2 regions of the Bacillus sp. SORGH_AS_0510 genome follow, and region 1 is predicted to be linked to the other one. Evidence: riboswitches for the same ligand, from Rfam matches in the RefSeq annotation. Region 1 holds a riboswitch; the other holds the start of a gene.
The links. A riboswitch is a leader RNA that binds a small molecule or an ion and turns the genes downstream of it on or off. The one in region 1 is predicted to bind lysine.
Positions count from the first base shown of each region.

Region 2: another riboswitch for lysine. It lies ahead of dapA (4-hydroxy-tetrahydrodipicolinate synthase); the one in region 1 lies ahead of QE429_RS12140 (amino acid permease).

Region 1 covers NZ_JAUTAU010000001.1:2,361,242-2,369,066, forward strand. The annotation lists gene QE429_RS12140 (amino acid permease) at 1-1,467, opposite strand, end outside; lysine riboswitch at 1,572-1,761, opposite strand; gene QE429_RS12145 (YitT family protein) at 1,985-2,800, shown strand; gene QE429_RS12150 (PH domain-containing protein) at 2,842-3,456, opposite strand; gene QE429_RS12155 (MFS transporter) at 3,709-4,941, shown strand; gene QE429_RS12160 (DMT family transporter) at 5,043-6,011, shown strand; gene QE429_RS12165 (DUF421 domain-containing protein) at 6,090-6,950, opposite strand; gene QE429_RS12170 (DUF1657 domain-containing protein) at 6,968-7,174, opposite strand; gene QE429_RS12175 (DUF1657 domain-containing protein) at 7,243-7,446, opposite strand; gene QE429_RS12180 (YmaF family protein) at 7,617-7,825, shown strand, end outside.
Region 2 covers NZ_JAUTAU010000001.1:2,469,037-2,476,861, forward strand. The annotation lists gene QE429_RS12700 (LrgB family protein) at 1-176, shown strand, start outside; gene QE429_RS12705 (NAD(P)-dependent oxidoreductase) at 327-1,214, shown strand; gene QE429_RS12710 (HAD family hydrolase) at 1,501-2,349, opposite strand; gene QE429_RS12715 (glycosyltransferase) at 2,493-3,134, shown strand; gene QE429_RS12720 (S1 domain-containing RNA-binding protein) at 3,288-3,737, opposite strand; gene QE429_RS12725 (S1 domain-containing RNA-binding protein) at 4,102-4,545, opposite strand; gene dapA (4-hydroxy-tetrahydrodipicolinate synthase) at 4,689-5,579, opposite strand; lysine riboswitch at 5,705-5,884, opposite strand; gene QE429_RS12735 (GNAT family N-acetyltransferase) at 5,981-6,460, shown strand; partial or broken gene QE429_RS12740 (ring-cleaving dioxygenase) at 6,530-7,517, opposite strand; gene QE429_RS12745 (hypothetical protein) at 7,713-7,825, shown strand, end outside.

The sequences.
Region 1 (7,825 bases):
ACACTTATCTAATGGAATCACTTTGGTTTTCTTTGTAAATTTATATCCCAACCATAAGATTAAAAAAAGAGGCAAACCGATATAAGATACCAAAACACCATTCCAATCAACGTGGTTACCGAGAAAAGCTGAGTAGTTTTGTCCTAAAACAACGAAACCACAGACAGCAAAGGCGAAAATAGGGCCAAATGGGAAGAACTTTGATTTATATGGTAATAAACTTAGATCCTTACCTTGTGCAATGAAAGCCTTCCTGAATCGATAGTGACAAACTGCAATTCCAAGCCATGCTATGAAACCTGACATACCTGATGCATTTAGCAACCAGACATAAACCGTACCATCTCCAAAGAAAGAAGCAAGAAATGCCAGAGTACCAATTAAAGTTGTTGCAAATAATGCGTTGACTGGCACACCATTTTTATTGAGTTTAGCTAAGAACCTAGGTGCCTTTCCTTCGCGTGCTAAGTCCCAAAGCATGCGGGTAGAAGCGTACATACCTGAATTACCTGCAGACAATACAGCTGTTAAAATGACAGCATTCATGATAGAAGCAGCAAATGCAATTCCTGCTTTTTGAAAAACAAGTGTAAATGGGCTAACTGTAACATCGCCGTTTGCTAAGTTCTCATTTGTATAAGGAATGAGAAGACCGATTACTAAAATCGCTAATACATAAAATAAAAGAATCCTCCAAAACACTTGTTTTACAGCCCGCGGAATAGATTTTGTTGGATTATCAGTCTCTCCTGCAGCAACTCCGAGTAGTTCAGTTCCTTGAAAGGAGAATCCTGCTGCCATAAAGATTCCTAGCATTGCCATGAAACCGCCGTGGAATGGAGCATCTCCAACTGTGAAATTTTTGAAGCCAATCGCTTCATTACCCATAATGCCGAAAATCATTAGTGTTCCAGTTATGATAAAGATTATAACTGTCACTACCTTAACTAATGAAAACCAATATTCTGCTTCCCCAAATCCTTTTACAGAAAGGTAGTTTAATAGGAACATAATAACTAAGAAAATTCCACTCCATATGAAGGATGGAGTATGTGGGAACCAAAATTTCATAATCATCGTAACAGCTGCTAATTCTGCTGCTATTGTAATTGCCCAGTTATACCAGTAATTCCACCCTAACGCAAAACCTAGGGAAGGGTCGACAAATTTTGTTGCATAGGTACTAAAGCTTCCCGCTACAGGCATATAGGCTCCCATTTCTGCTAACCCTTGCATTAAAAAGTAGACCATTAAACCAATAACAACATAAGAGAGAATAGCTCCACCAGGTCCTGCAGAATGGATTGCTCCTCCACTTGCAAGGAATAAACCTGTACCAATTGTACCTCCAAGTGAAATCATAGTAAGGTGACGAGATTTTAGGCTTCTTCTTAACTCGGATGGTTCTTTTTTAGGTGATTGATCACCGTTAAAATCATTTTGTTTTAATACTCGTGCTGTTTGCATTGTCTTTACTCCTTTTTGTATTCATTTTTCGAGAAGGAGTTTTGGAATAAAAAATGCCATCGAAGTAGAATCGATGGCATTATCAATACCCCGCATCATACCTTCCGAAAGATAGCTCAACACGAATGGCTGGTAGGGCCAAGCGTGACAGTTCTGTTCCTGTTTGGAGACAGCCCCAGCATGCTTTGTCAGAGATAAAAGCACACTTCGGCAGTTTTTCCTTTCAAGTGGAGTCAATGATGTCTCTGCATCTCATCCGCTTTACTAATAAAAACCGCGACCTCTACCTCATCGGTTTGATGAGGATTTAGCATATGAATTTAATATATTTATAAAGTATAAATTATATTGGATATTTGTCAATAAATTTTTCTTGAATAGCATTCCAGGATTCCAATACACCTTGGAATTAACAGATAATTAATTCTTTTGGAAAAAAACTATTAAATTTACATTAAAAATGATAATCGGTATTATTTTTAAATATAAATGATGGCGTTTTCGGAGGTATTATAAGATGCGGATTTTTGGAATTATTATTGGATCACTAATAATTGTATTGGCATTTAACCTTTTTTTGATACCTCACGAAGTATTAAGTAGTGGACTGAGTGGAATTTCCATGATTATAGGTATGATTTCACCACTTAATACAGGGGTGGCAAATTTTCTATTGAACTTTCCGTTACTGTTAATAGGGTATAAAATGTTGGGTAAGAAATTTATTATGAACTCAATTTTTTCAGTACTCATAATATCAGTTGGACTTTATTTAGTACCTGTTATCGCTATAGCGAACGATACCATTTTAAGCTCTATTTTTGGTGGTGCTTTAACTGGTCTTGGTGTTGGAATTGTCTTTCGAAGCTCAGGGTCAACCGGAGGCTTTGATATAATTGGGATGATTGTTTCAAGAAAAAAGGATTTTCCAATAGGTACCTTGCTATCTGGCATGAACGCAGTTGTTATAGTGATTAGCGGATTTTTATTTAATTGGGATGCCGCTTTGAATACTTTAGTGTCTATCTTTGTAACAGGTAAAGTAGTGGATGCTATTTATACAGACCATGCTAAACTAACAATAATGATCATTACCGATAAAGGTGACGAGATGAGAGCGCACCTTCTAACCAACCTTTATAGAGGATTAACAATTATGGACGGAGTTGGGGGATACTCCAACAACAAACGAAATGTTTTAATAACGGTCATTTCACGGTATGAATTAAATGAGGTAAAGAATCTCATTGTTGAAGTAGACCCTGCTGCATTTGTAAATATAACTGAAACAATTGAAGTCATGGGACTCTTCCATCGTCCTAGTCCTTCATAAAAAAATGGGCCTGCAATAATAAAATATGCAGGCCCATTTTTTCAATTGTTAATGTATTTTTCAAAAACAAATCCATAATCCTTTACACAATACTGTTTCTTACTGTCTTCTAGCCATTGAAATGCTGCTTGATTTAACATCTTAAACTGGACAACTAGATTACTGTCAGGACTTGTTATCCTTCCAAGAGTAGTAGAGGCAACATCAAGACTTTGTTTGGCAAATTGAAGGCTTACCTCATTTTCATGAGAGATTTCGGAAATTTTAATTAAAGCTTTATACAAATCTTTTACTTCCTCAATATGCTTTTTATGAACGTCAATGGAAAATGGTTGTGAGCCAATTTTGAATTTAATCTCCACATCAAGGTCTACGGTTCCCGCAGTTTCGAGTTTAACGTCTGAAACTCTATTAGTTGCATAACTATAACGATGTAACATTCGTTTCTTGCTTGTAGCACTTGTACCATCTAAGTGGATTAAAGCATTATTTGTAAAACAATATTCATCTGATTTCGATTTAATTAAAAAATATATCTTCTCATTGTCTTCATGCATTACATAATCATCTGCATCAACTTTGTCATAATTTTCTGGTTTAATGACAGAACCTACATCACTTAATCCTAAAATATCAGATGCTACTTTTCCAAACATTTTACCAACCTCACTTTTCTAAAATCTTGACATACATATGTACGAACAAAGCCACATAAAGTTTCAGTGTATTTACTGTAATTAGGAAAGACAAAATACTTTATGACTTTAATGGCTATTGTATGTTAAAAAATGTAATTAATATGATGGGAAGTTTGATATAATTAAATGATACTTTGTAAATGGAGGCAGTCCAATGTAAGCACCTCAACTTTTTTATAATAAAATTTAATAAAAAGTGAGGTTGCGATTATGTCTAAATTTGTTGGAAAAGAGGTTTTTTTCCGATTTCTTTGGTATGGGCAAATTTTGGCTAACCTAGGGGATATTTTGTATATAGTTAGTTTGATAAAGTTAATTTATGACAAAACCGGATCTGCTACCTATATGTCTCTGGTCCCGTTTTTTAGTACAATATCTGCTTTGATAAGCGGGTTATTGGCACCATTGATAATAAATAAATTCAAGCTTAAATCGATATTAACTTATTCTCAAACCGGGAAAACAGTTTTTTTATTTTTATTGTGCATTAGTATCCCTATTCTCGAAGAACAATTGCTGTTTTTAGTCTATCTTATGATTTCCCTTATATCTTTTTTAGATGGGTGGGCGTCTCCTGCAAGAAATGCATTGATTCCAAGTTTAGTGGAGGAAAGTAAGTTAGTTAAAACAAATAGCTTGCTTTCAATATCTGATCAAATAATCCAACTTATTACTTGGCCAATGGGGAGTATCTTATTAGTGTCATTTGGACCGGTAACTATTCTTTGGCAAACTTTTTTCTTATTCCTAATTTCAACCATGTTTATGCGAATGATCAGAGATTATAGTAACCAATTAATTCATGAAAAGAAATCTCAAATAAATGTGTTAAAAGAAGGTTGGGCAATAATTTGGCATTCCAAACAGCTTAGGATTATTAGTTTAATGAACATTCTTGAAACATTTGCAAACGGGGTATGGATTGCTGCCATCTTGTTTGTATACGTTTCAGAGGCATTAAACAAAGGAGAGAACTGGTGGGGGTATATTAATGGTTCTTTTTTTACAGGGATGTTAGTTGGAGGACTTTTCATTTACCATTACTCCTACTTGGTGGAACGATTTTTAAGCAAAATCATATTGTGGTCGGCCTTTACTTTAACCGGGATAACCTTTTTGTTCGGAACAACATCAATTCCTTGGTTTGCTTTATTCGTTTCCTTTTTGTTTGGTTTTCCTCAGATGGCTCGTGATATTGCTGAAACAACTATTATTCAAAAAAATGCGCAGGAGAAGCTCTTAGCAAAAGTTTATTCTGCTAGAGGGACCTTATTATTTGGTACGTTTGGTCTTTCGTCACTAGTAATGGGATGGTTGACTGAAAAGTTTGGAGTAAGAGCGGTTTTTTTTGTAGCTACAATCCTTTTTCTTACATCATTCATCATAGCATTGTTAAATAAATCTGCTCTGCTAGGCGCCGAAATTAAAAAGAATAGGACTTAATTTTATTAAAAAAACGGAAATCACTTGCTGGTTTCCGTTTTTTATCGGAAAATACAATATATGATTTTATTTGAATTTTTAGTAAAAAGGGGGGAGAAGCAGTGCGGCCTATCATTTTAGGAGTTTTTGCGGCTTTCTTTTTCGCATTCACCTTTATTTTAAACAGATCGATGGACTTAGCTGGGGGAAGCTGGATATGGAGTGCATCCCTTAGGTATTTTTTTATGGTACCTTTTCTTTTCATGATTGTTTTAGGTAGGAAGAACCTTAGACCATTGCTTATAGAGATGAAAAGACGACCTGGTGCATGGGTTATTTGGAGTACAGTAGGGTTTGGATTGTTTTATGGGCCCATATGCTTTTCAGCTGCATATGCTCCAGGGTGGTTAATTGCAGCAACTTGGCAAGTTACCATCATATCCGGTTCATTACTTGCACCGCTTTTTTATGAAACAACCTTGACTAAAGATGGTCCATTAAAAATAAGAGGTAAAATTCCTTATAAAGGGTTGTTTATGTCAATGATAATTTTACTTGGCATCATTCTTATGCAGATTGATCAAGCAAATCATTTATCAGTACTCGCAGTAATCTTTGGAGTTGTACCTGTTTTAATTGCATCATTTGCCTATCCATTAGGAAATAGGAAAATGATGGAGGTGTGTGAAGGCCGACTTGATGTTTTTCAACGCGTTTTAGGAATGACATTAGCTAGTCTGCCATTATGGGTTGTGTTATCCGTTTATGGCTTAATGGACAGTGGGCTCCCTAGCGCGGAGCAAACTATGCAGTCCAGTTTAGTTGCAATTTCTTCGGGAGTTATTGCAACAGTTTTATTTTTTCAGGCAACAGATCTAGTGAGAGGAGATATGCAAATGCTTGCTGCTGTCGAAGCCACACAATCTATGGAGGTTTTATTTGCTATAATTGGTGAGGTGTATCTCTTAAATTCTCCAACTCCTACTACGATGTCATGGTTTGGTATCGTTTTGGTTATGGGAGGAATGCTGCTTCACAGTTATGTATCAAATAAAAGAGAAATACCAAATAGACAAAATGTAAGTGCATAGAAACAAGATGTTGTTCTTCCTAAAAATGTTTATCCTTATCAATGAGCATTGATAAGGATTTTTTCTGGGGTTTTAATATTATCCGTTTAGATAAGGAGTCAGTTTATCAATCGTTTCTTGTAGAAGCGCTGCATTTTTTTTGTACATCGCCTTTGCATTTTCACAATCGGTTTCAAGTGAGAAAATTTCTAAATCTGCCTGGGTTTTCTTTAAAGTCGCTAGTAATAAAGGCCGTTGTGCAGGATTAGGTACCTGAATTTTATCGTCATAGAGATCAACAGTAAGTTCTCCATAGGAATCCACTTGTCCAATGAAAACATTATCAAGGGTTACTCCAAGTTTCTCTAACTCGGTATATAACCACCCTCTACCTTTACCTGCACATCTTAATGGTTCATCAACAATATTGCCATCCATAATGACAGTTTGGGGCTCTTTCTCATTTGGCATTTTCATTTGTAAATCTTTCGGAGTCAATGGACGGTTTTCTCTTTTCAATAATGTGCTTAAATTTCCTCTTGGTTCTAAAACGGCAAATTCCACATCAGCAATTTTAAAAATATCCTTCTGTCGAAGAAGTGCAGATAATTCATCAATAGTGTATTTCTCTTTTTTTAAATTTTCCTCTAAAATCTTTCCATCCTTAATCACAACTGTTCCTTTTCCTTCTGCAAAATCACTAAATTTTTTACTTTTTATCGCTAAATAATTTACTAAAAAGGTAACAAAACCAAAAACAATAAGAGCTAATACACCATGATACATGTTACTTTCCAGACCAGTTACAACTTCGCCTGCAATACTACCGATTGTAATCCCAGCAACATATTCAAAGAATGAAAGCTCTGAGATTTGTTTCTTTCCTAGAACTTTTGTTGTTATAAATAAAAGGGCTAAGAAAAATAACGAACGTCCTATAATAAAAACCCAATCTGGCATCATTAATCACCCCATATTTAGGAGCCGCTGTATTGAGGCTCATGTCGTTCAAGCTCCAAAACTCGGTATTGAAGATCTTTCCTTATCTGTCCCATAGTTATTGTAGATTCATGAAAAATAACTTGGGCTTGCTTATCAAGCGAATTTAATGCTAAAGAGGACAATTCCGCTTCAATTCCTTTAATAGTTGAAAGACATTGTTTAACATTTGAAGCAATGGTCACTTTAACAACTTCCTTTCAAGAATAAAAAAATGAAAAAGGGGTTGGCACATTTGCCAACCTATTCTACCTTATTGATTGTACTGAGGCTCTTCAGCTAAGATCTCTTGAAGACGTGGTTCAAGACTGTCCAGTACAGATTGTGTTTGTTGTGCGGCTTGTTGATAAAGCTGCTTTGCATTTTGATTATCGGTAGCTAAGGCAAAGGTTTCAAAACTCGCCTGAGCACTTTTTAAGCCAGCTAATGCTTGTTTAACTTGCGTTCCTACAGTCATTTTTTATCCTTCTTTCGTGTATTAATGGAATTACAAAAATAGTATGTGAATTTTTCTTTTGCTTATGTATTTTTTCGTCTCCCTAAAATTTTACCAATTAATGAAAAAGAGTCTGTTAGTGTGCATATAGATTTAACATTAATAAAAATTTACAATGCGAGGTGTATTTAGTGAGACAGAATAGCAAAGACGATTTTATCCAAGGATTTGTGGCCAATCATAATCATGGCTCCGTTGACTATACAGGGGTAAGTTCTGGCCATGTACATCAATGTTTAGACGTTACTTCTCCGCCTATTTTGACTCAAGATGGGGGACATGTTCACTATACTGAAGGTTATGTACTATTTGAGGATGGACACACACACCATTACCGTGC
Region 2 (7,825 bases), 110 kb from region 1:
CCAAAGGACTTGCTTTAGGAATGGGGGCCCATGGAGCGGGGACAAATAAAGCGTTGGAGTACGGTGAGCAAGAAGCCACTTTTTCATCTTTAGCGATGATTTTTGCCGCATTCATTACTTTAATTTGGGCAGCCTTGCTTATTCCTCCATTAATGACTATTCCGCACTTATTTTAATAAATACTTTTAAAAAGACCCAAAGTGGTCTTTTTTCAATTGTTAATAAACTATACTTTCTTTAGGACTTTAAGTATACAACAGTTGCATAGGGGAATAGGCAGCTATATCATAGTTTTTAATAGGAATAGTATATAGGAGGCAGTGAATATGTCAGTAGAAATTGGTTTTATCGGACTTGGTAATATGGGACAGCCAATGGTTTTAAATCTTTTAAAAGCAGGATATAAAGTGAAGGTGTATAACCGTACACCTAGTAAAACAGCAATTGCAGTAAAAGCTGGTGCTCAGCAAGTACATACATTAGCTGATGTTGTTACACCTGGTGGAATCGTCGTAACAATGGTTTCAAACGATCAGTCCCTCGAAGAGATTGTTTTAGGAACGAATGGCTTTGGGGAGAGGTTAGGGACTGGTGGTATTCACTTATCAATGAGTACTGTTTCTCCAGAAATATCCAAGAAACTAGCAGCCTTTCACCAACAGAATGGCAGCCATTACGTGGCATCTCCAGTCTTTGGTCGTCCTGAGGCAGCTGCTGCACAAAAATTAAATATTCTCTCCTCAGGTCAAAGTGAGGCTAAAGAACGAGTAAAGCCCGTTCAGGAAGCAATGGGTCAGCGGGTTTTTGATATTGGTGAAGAACCAGGTGCTGCTAATGTAATAAAGCTTGGTGGTAATTTCATGATAATGGCTGCCATGGAGGCAATGGCTGAGTCCTTTAATTTAGCAGAGAAACATGGTATTGACAGAGAGCTGGCTGCAGAAGTTTATTCGTCAACATTATTTGCTTGTACGGTGTATCAAGGATATGGTGAGATGATTGCTAAGAAACTGTTTGAACCTGCGGGTTTTCAGCTTGGTTTGGGTCTAAAGGATTGCAATCTAGTCATAGATGAAGCTAACTCCACAAAAACACCGATGCCACTTGCTAATTTACTACAAAATCGACTCCTTACTTCTGTCGAGAAGGGCCGTGAGAATCAAGACTGGTCAGCCTTAGCTAGAATATCGTTGGAAGAGGCAGGATTAGAATAAAAACAAAAAATGGATTAACTGGTAGATTATAATATAATTATGTTAACTGTTTGTTGTAAAAACAAGCTACTTGTGGTAGCTTGTTTTCATTATATTAGGCTGTGTTAAAGATCAGTGTTGATTTTTACCCCCTGTTGATTGGAGCGGAAGGCACGAAGACTCCTGTGGGAGTATGGCTCAGGGGAGACCCCGCAGGCGCGTTTCTCCGAGGAGGCTCGCCGAAACACCCACGGTAAGCGAAGTGCCTGAAGCGGAAATCAACAGGCAAGTTTAACAGAGTCTTATATTAAAAGATTAATGCCTTTGTATCAGTCTCTAATAATTTTAAAAGATGACGAACTGCATAAGCAAAACCATCTTCATCATTGGTTTTTGTAATGATATCTGCTTTTTCTTGCACATGAAGAGGAGCATTTCCCATTGCAACGGATATGTCAGCAACTTCAAACTGTGCTAAATCATTCCCACCATCACCAAAGGCAATAATATCATCAAACGATAAATTCATCATTTGCTGGTAACGTAATAAGGCTTTCCCTTTATGAGCTTCGTTTGAGGTAATCTCAACATTATTTGGGAAAGAAGATGCCATCGAGATGGGGAATTTTCCGGCTAATGCAGCCTTTATTTCCTCTACACGTTCTTGTTGCTCTGGGTGGACCAGGGCAATTACTTTATAGATTTTTAAATTATCCTTATTCAGAATATTATCATAATCGAATTCCTGAAAAAGTTTGTTTAGTTCTTGTTTACTTTTACCATGTAAAGGTGGCAAGGTAGAGGGGAAGCCGCCATAATTGGTATAAACTAGGATCCCAACACCTAAATCTTTTAGAATCGTAAAGATTTCTTGATAAGTGGAAATAGGTAAGCTTGCTTCATATAACAATTCACTTGATGCCGAATATAAAACAGATCCATTGATACAAAAAATTGGAAGTTCCATATTTTGAATCGCTCTTAATTTTATTACATCTGCGTAAGCACGGCCAGTGTTTAAAATTATGCAGTGTCCTTGTTCCTGTAGATCCGCTAAAGCTTTTACGTTTTCTTTAGATATTTCATGATTTGAATTTAAAAGTGTACCGTCTAAGTCAATTGATATACATTTCATGGTTGTTTTAACCCTTTCCATTTTCTCTATTAACTACTATATCAAAATTTATGCACAAAGTGTGCTGCCAAAATTTATAGGAGATTTATTATGTAGTAGCATAAAAAGGAAAATACAATAGATACTATTATTGGGAATATCATCAATAAAAGGGGTTAATGACCATGAAAAAGAAAATTATAACCTGGAGTATTATTATCTTCTTTTCTATGCTCAACGTAACTTCCGTTAGTGCACAGGGGAGAACACCCGCTAAGAACTGTATTACATTATCTGTCATAAATTTAAAATATCCAATGCAGAAGCTATGGGTCGAACATGCTTGGTGGACCAGGGAGCTCATTGTCTCGAATTTAGCTGATTTAAAGGATCGGAATGATGTGTTGGAAAGATTGCTTAAAAATCAAGAAGATTTAGGAGATATTATCAAACCATATTATGGTCAAGAAGCAGGGAACAAACTAACTGTGCTTTTAAAGGAACATATCTTAATTGCTGGAAAAATTATCGAGGCAGCTAAGAAGAATGATCAAGCAAGTATTGACCAATTTAATAAGGAGTGGTATCAAAACGCAGATGAAATTGTAGCGTTCCTTACGAGTGCAAATCCAAATTGGTCTAAAAAAGTATTAACAGAAATGTTCTATACTCACTTGAAGTTAACAGTGGATGAAGTCGTGGATAGGTTAAAAGGAGACTGGGCTGGCGATATTAAGACTGCAGATATTAACGAAGCACATCTTATTCATATGGGTGATATATTAACCGAAGGAATCGTACAACAGTTCCCTGACAAATTTAAGTAAGGATGATCATTTATACTAATTAGCCATTGCTATGTAGTGCATTCAATATCATTCCCTGTAAAGTGTAATCACTGAGAAAACTGATAAAAAAAGACGAGTTGACATCGATTTTCATGTCAACTCGTCTTTTTTATATTGTATTAAAACTGGTAGTTATGCGCGTCTTCCGCCTCGACCGCCACGTTTTGATTCTGTGTTGCGTTTAAGCGAAGATAAGTTCTCTTCACTAGACTTTAAAAACTTGGCCATTTTATCTTCAAATGATTCTTTAGGTTTGAAATTACTTTTTGGACGAAAATCTTTTGAACGGCTTTCAGATCTTCCTTGCCTTGCTGGGCGTTGTGAATAAGAAGAGGTTTGACTTTCGGGTCTCTCGATTGCTTTTTTAATAGATAAGGCAGTTTTTCCGTCTTTTTCACTAATTACTTTTACATCAACCATGTCACCAACTTTAAGGTGGTCATTAATATCCTTAACATAGCTTTCCGCAACTTCACTGATATGCACAAGACCTGTTGTGCCTCCAGGTAATTCAACGAATGCTCCAAAATTAGTGATTCCTGTTACTTTTCCTTGGACTTTGCTGCCTACTTCAACTGACATAGAAATATATTTCCCCCTCAATAATGTTAAAACCACTTTATTATAACAAATAATTTGAAGGAATAAAATCCTTTTACTTATATAGAGATATTTAAGAAATATTTACTAATCCCGCTGTACCCTTTGGTGGTAAATATCGCATCATTGATTTTGCCTTCATTTATCAAGGAAGGGGTAATAATCGCGTCCAAAACACCAGAGAAGTATTTAATGGTAGTAGGGAACCAAGTTACGGTTGACGATGGCAATGAAGAGGTTGAATTCAGAAAAAATGTTAAATCAGTTGTTTCTTAAACAAAAGGTAAGAAGGCAAGCCATCGTCTGGCTTGCCTTTATATTTGAACAAATTATAAAAAAGTTGATGTTATCCGCGTCTTCCGCCTCGACCACCACGTTTTGTTTCTGTGTTTCTTTTAAGAGAAGACAAGTTTTCTTCACTCGCTTTTAAAAACTTGGCCATTTTATCTTCAAACGATTCTTTCGGTTTGAAATTGCCTTTTGGACGGAAGTCCTTAGAACGGTTTTCGGATCTTCCTTGGCGTGGCGGGCGTTGTGAATATGATGATGCTTCAGGTTTGTCTATCGCTTTTTTGATGGAAAGGGCAGTTTTACCATCCTTTTCACTAATTACTTTCACTTCAACCATGTCGCCAACTTTTAAATGGTCATTAATATCTTTTACATAGCTTTCCGCAACTTCGCTTATATGTACTAGACCTGTTGTACCTCCTGGTAATTCAACGAATGCTCCAAAATTAGTGATTCCTGTTACTTTTCCTTGGACTTTGCTGCCTACTTCAACTGACATGAAATCTATTTCCCCCTCAATAGTGTTAAAACTACTTTATTATAACAAATTCTCAAGGGAAATAGAATTAGTCGGGGCTATTTTTTCCACTTTTTTTAGTGTTTTAGGTAAAAAACATGATAAATCCTTTAAAATGTTGAAGTTTATTTGCTGTTTACCTTAGGGAGATTGGCTGGCAAGTTATCTTGTAATGCTTTTTGTTCTTCATCCGTTAATGGGACAAGTGGGAAACGAACCCCTCCCACATGGACTCCTACTATATTTAGTGCTGCTTTTACAGGTGAAGGACTAGGTGCAGCAAATAACGCTCTTATAATTGGAAGTAAGTTACGATGAGTTTCAGCAGCTTCATTTATAGCACCATTTTTAAATTGATTGATCATTTCTTGTAATTGATTTCCTATAATATGGGAAGCGACAGATACTACACCCGTTCCGCCGATCGCTAATACAGGCAACGTTAATCCATCGTCACCACTATAAAGTGTAAAGTCGTTAGAGGTTTGATTTATAATATCAGCCATTGCATCAAGGTTTCCACTCGCTTCTTTAACCGTAACAATATTATTTATCTTGGATAAACGGACGATTGTTTCCACAGTCATATTCACGACACTTCGACCTGGGATGTTATAAAGCATCACAGGTAAAGATGTGGATTCGGCAATTGCTTTAAAGTGTTGATATAATCCTTCCTGAGATGGTTTGTTGTAATATGGGGTAACAAGCATAATTCCATCTACTCCAGCATTTTCAGCTTGTTTTGTTAAGTTAATTGATGCTCTTGTATTATTAGAGCCTGTTCCTGCTATGACTGGTACTCTGTGATTAACAACTTCAACTACAAATTTAAATAGCTCCACTTTTTCTTCAGTCGTTAAAGTAGGAGATTCTCCTGTTGTTCCAGCAATTACTAATCCATCAGAGCCATTTGCGATTAAATAATTGATAAGTTCTTTTGTTGCAATAAAATCGATTTCTCCATGTTGATCAAATGGTGTCACCATTGCAGTTAATACTTGGCCAAAATTCATCATTCTCACCCTTTTTTTATATTTTAAAAATTTAGAGCAGAGAAGGCATTATGTCAGTCAACGCAAAAAAGCAGCAACGAGGGTTCGTTGCCGCTTAAGAAACATGAATAAAAATTGTTCCCAATGCGTGAGATAGCCCTCCATATAGTTTCCTATATGACAGTTCTGTATTTATTCAATAACAGAACCAGCTTCAAGATAAATGAGTTTCTTTCCGCTTCGGCAAATTCCCCTTTTCACAATTGTCATGGGAGCTCATTCTCCTTAAATTGTGTACTCATGGTTTTTGCGCCTCTATCCTCACTTCAAATGGTATTGAAGTAAGAAATATTTAATTGACTGTTAATATATCAGAATTTATTCTATAATTCAAGTGATTTGGAAAATTATAAGAAAAAGACGTGCAAGGTCTATTATTAAATATACTTTTAAAAGAGGAGGATTCTAATAATGGCAAAGAAATTTTAAATTGGACCTATCAACCACCATATGAATTTTATAATAATGAATGTACAGAAGATTCATTAAAAGAATTATTGAATGGAAGTTATTATGCTGTAGTTGACCCTCAAAATAAATTGGTTGGATTTTATTGTATAGGAGAGTCTGCGCAAGTGCCTGCAGGAAAACAGCTGGGCGTATATGATGCTGGCTTTATCGATTTTGGAATTGGTTTGCAACCAGAAGAAACTGGACAGGGGAAAGGATTTGATTTTTGTTTATTTATTCTAAGGAACTTACAAAAGTATTTTAAACATAGTCCTATCCGTTTAACTGTTGCCAATTTTAATAAACGAGCTATTCATCTATACGAAAATCTTGGATTTGTAAAAAGGAAAGAATTTATCACAAATAATGTTCTTTTGTACAATCATGGTTAAAGATGGTGCTTTTTGAATAAAAAGGAAGCGTAAGAATGACTTCATTCTCAGGCTTCCTTTAGATATAAGTTATTGATTATATTCTTTTTCAATTTCCTTTGTACTTCTAACTGTATCGATCGGGCGTACAAGTTTTTCGATTTGATTACGTTTTGTCTCTAGAAATGGAGGTAAGGATAGTTTTTCTCCGAGGCTTTCATATTGTTCATCACCCATAAATCCAGGACCATCTGTAGCGAATTCAAATAAGATTTGAGGTGCTACTCTTACGTATAAAGATCCAAAGAAGTAGCGATCAACAAATCCAGAGGTACCAAAGCCAAAACTCTCAATTCGGTTCATCCATTCTTCTAAAACCTTACGATCCTCCACACGAAAGGCAGCGTGATGAACAGTACCATATCCTTGTTGAGATGGGGGCAGTACTGCATTGTATTCCACCACCACTTGTGCACCATTACCACCTTCACCTACTTCAAATAAATGTAAAGCTCCTTCTTGGTCAATCTCTTTAAATAATAGAACTTTTTCCATCATTTCTTTAAAGTAATCAAAATTAGCTACGCGAACAAAGAGTGGCCCTAATCCTGTAATGGCATATTCTAATGGAATTGGGCCCTTTTGCCAAGGTGTACCGCTAGAAACTCCTGTATTTTTTTCGTCTGAAATTAATTGGTACTGTTGATCATCAAAATCTATGAAGGATAGAGTTTTTTTACCAAATAATTTCTTGATGCCACTATGTTTTACATTTAATCGATCAAATCGTTTTTCCCAGAACTCTATTGCTGCATCATTTGGTACACGAAAGGATGTTTTCGCAATTTCATTTGTCCCATGGACTCCTTGTGGAATACCAGGGAAATCAAAGAAAGTCATATCGGTGCCAGGGCTGCCAGTATCATCGGCAAAAAATAAATGGTAAGTCTGGATATCATCCTGATTAACCGTTTTCTTTACTAACCGCATTCCTAATACATAAGTGAAAAAATTCATAATTTTTTTCTGCACTGCTTGTAATAGCCGTAACATGGTGAATGCCTTTTAATCCGTTCATCAAAAGTCCTCCAATCATTTCTTTTAAGGTTTGTCTATATTATTCCAACATTAAGTAATCAATAAAATTTATCTCAAATTAATTTATCTCTAATTCGAGATAAATAATATCATGTTCCTTTTTTCCTGTCAATATCATGTAAGAATGAACAAATTTATTCCGTTTATAATAATTAACAAAAAGGAGGGAGTCAATATGGATGGAAAGTATAATACAAACGATGACGCAACTGTTGAATTAAAAAAAGCATTAAATAAGAGTACAGCTAGCAAAAATCCAAATATGAGTGAAGCAGAGAGGAAAATGAA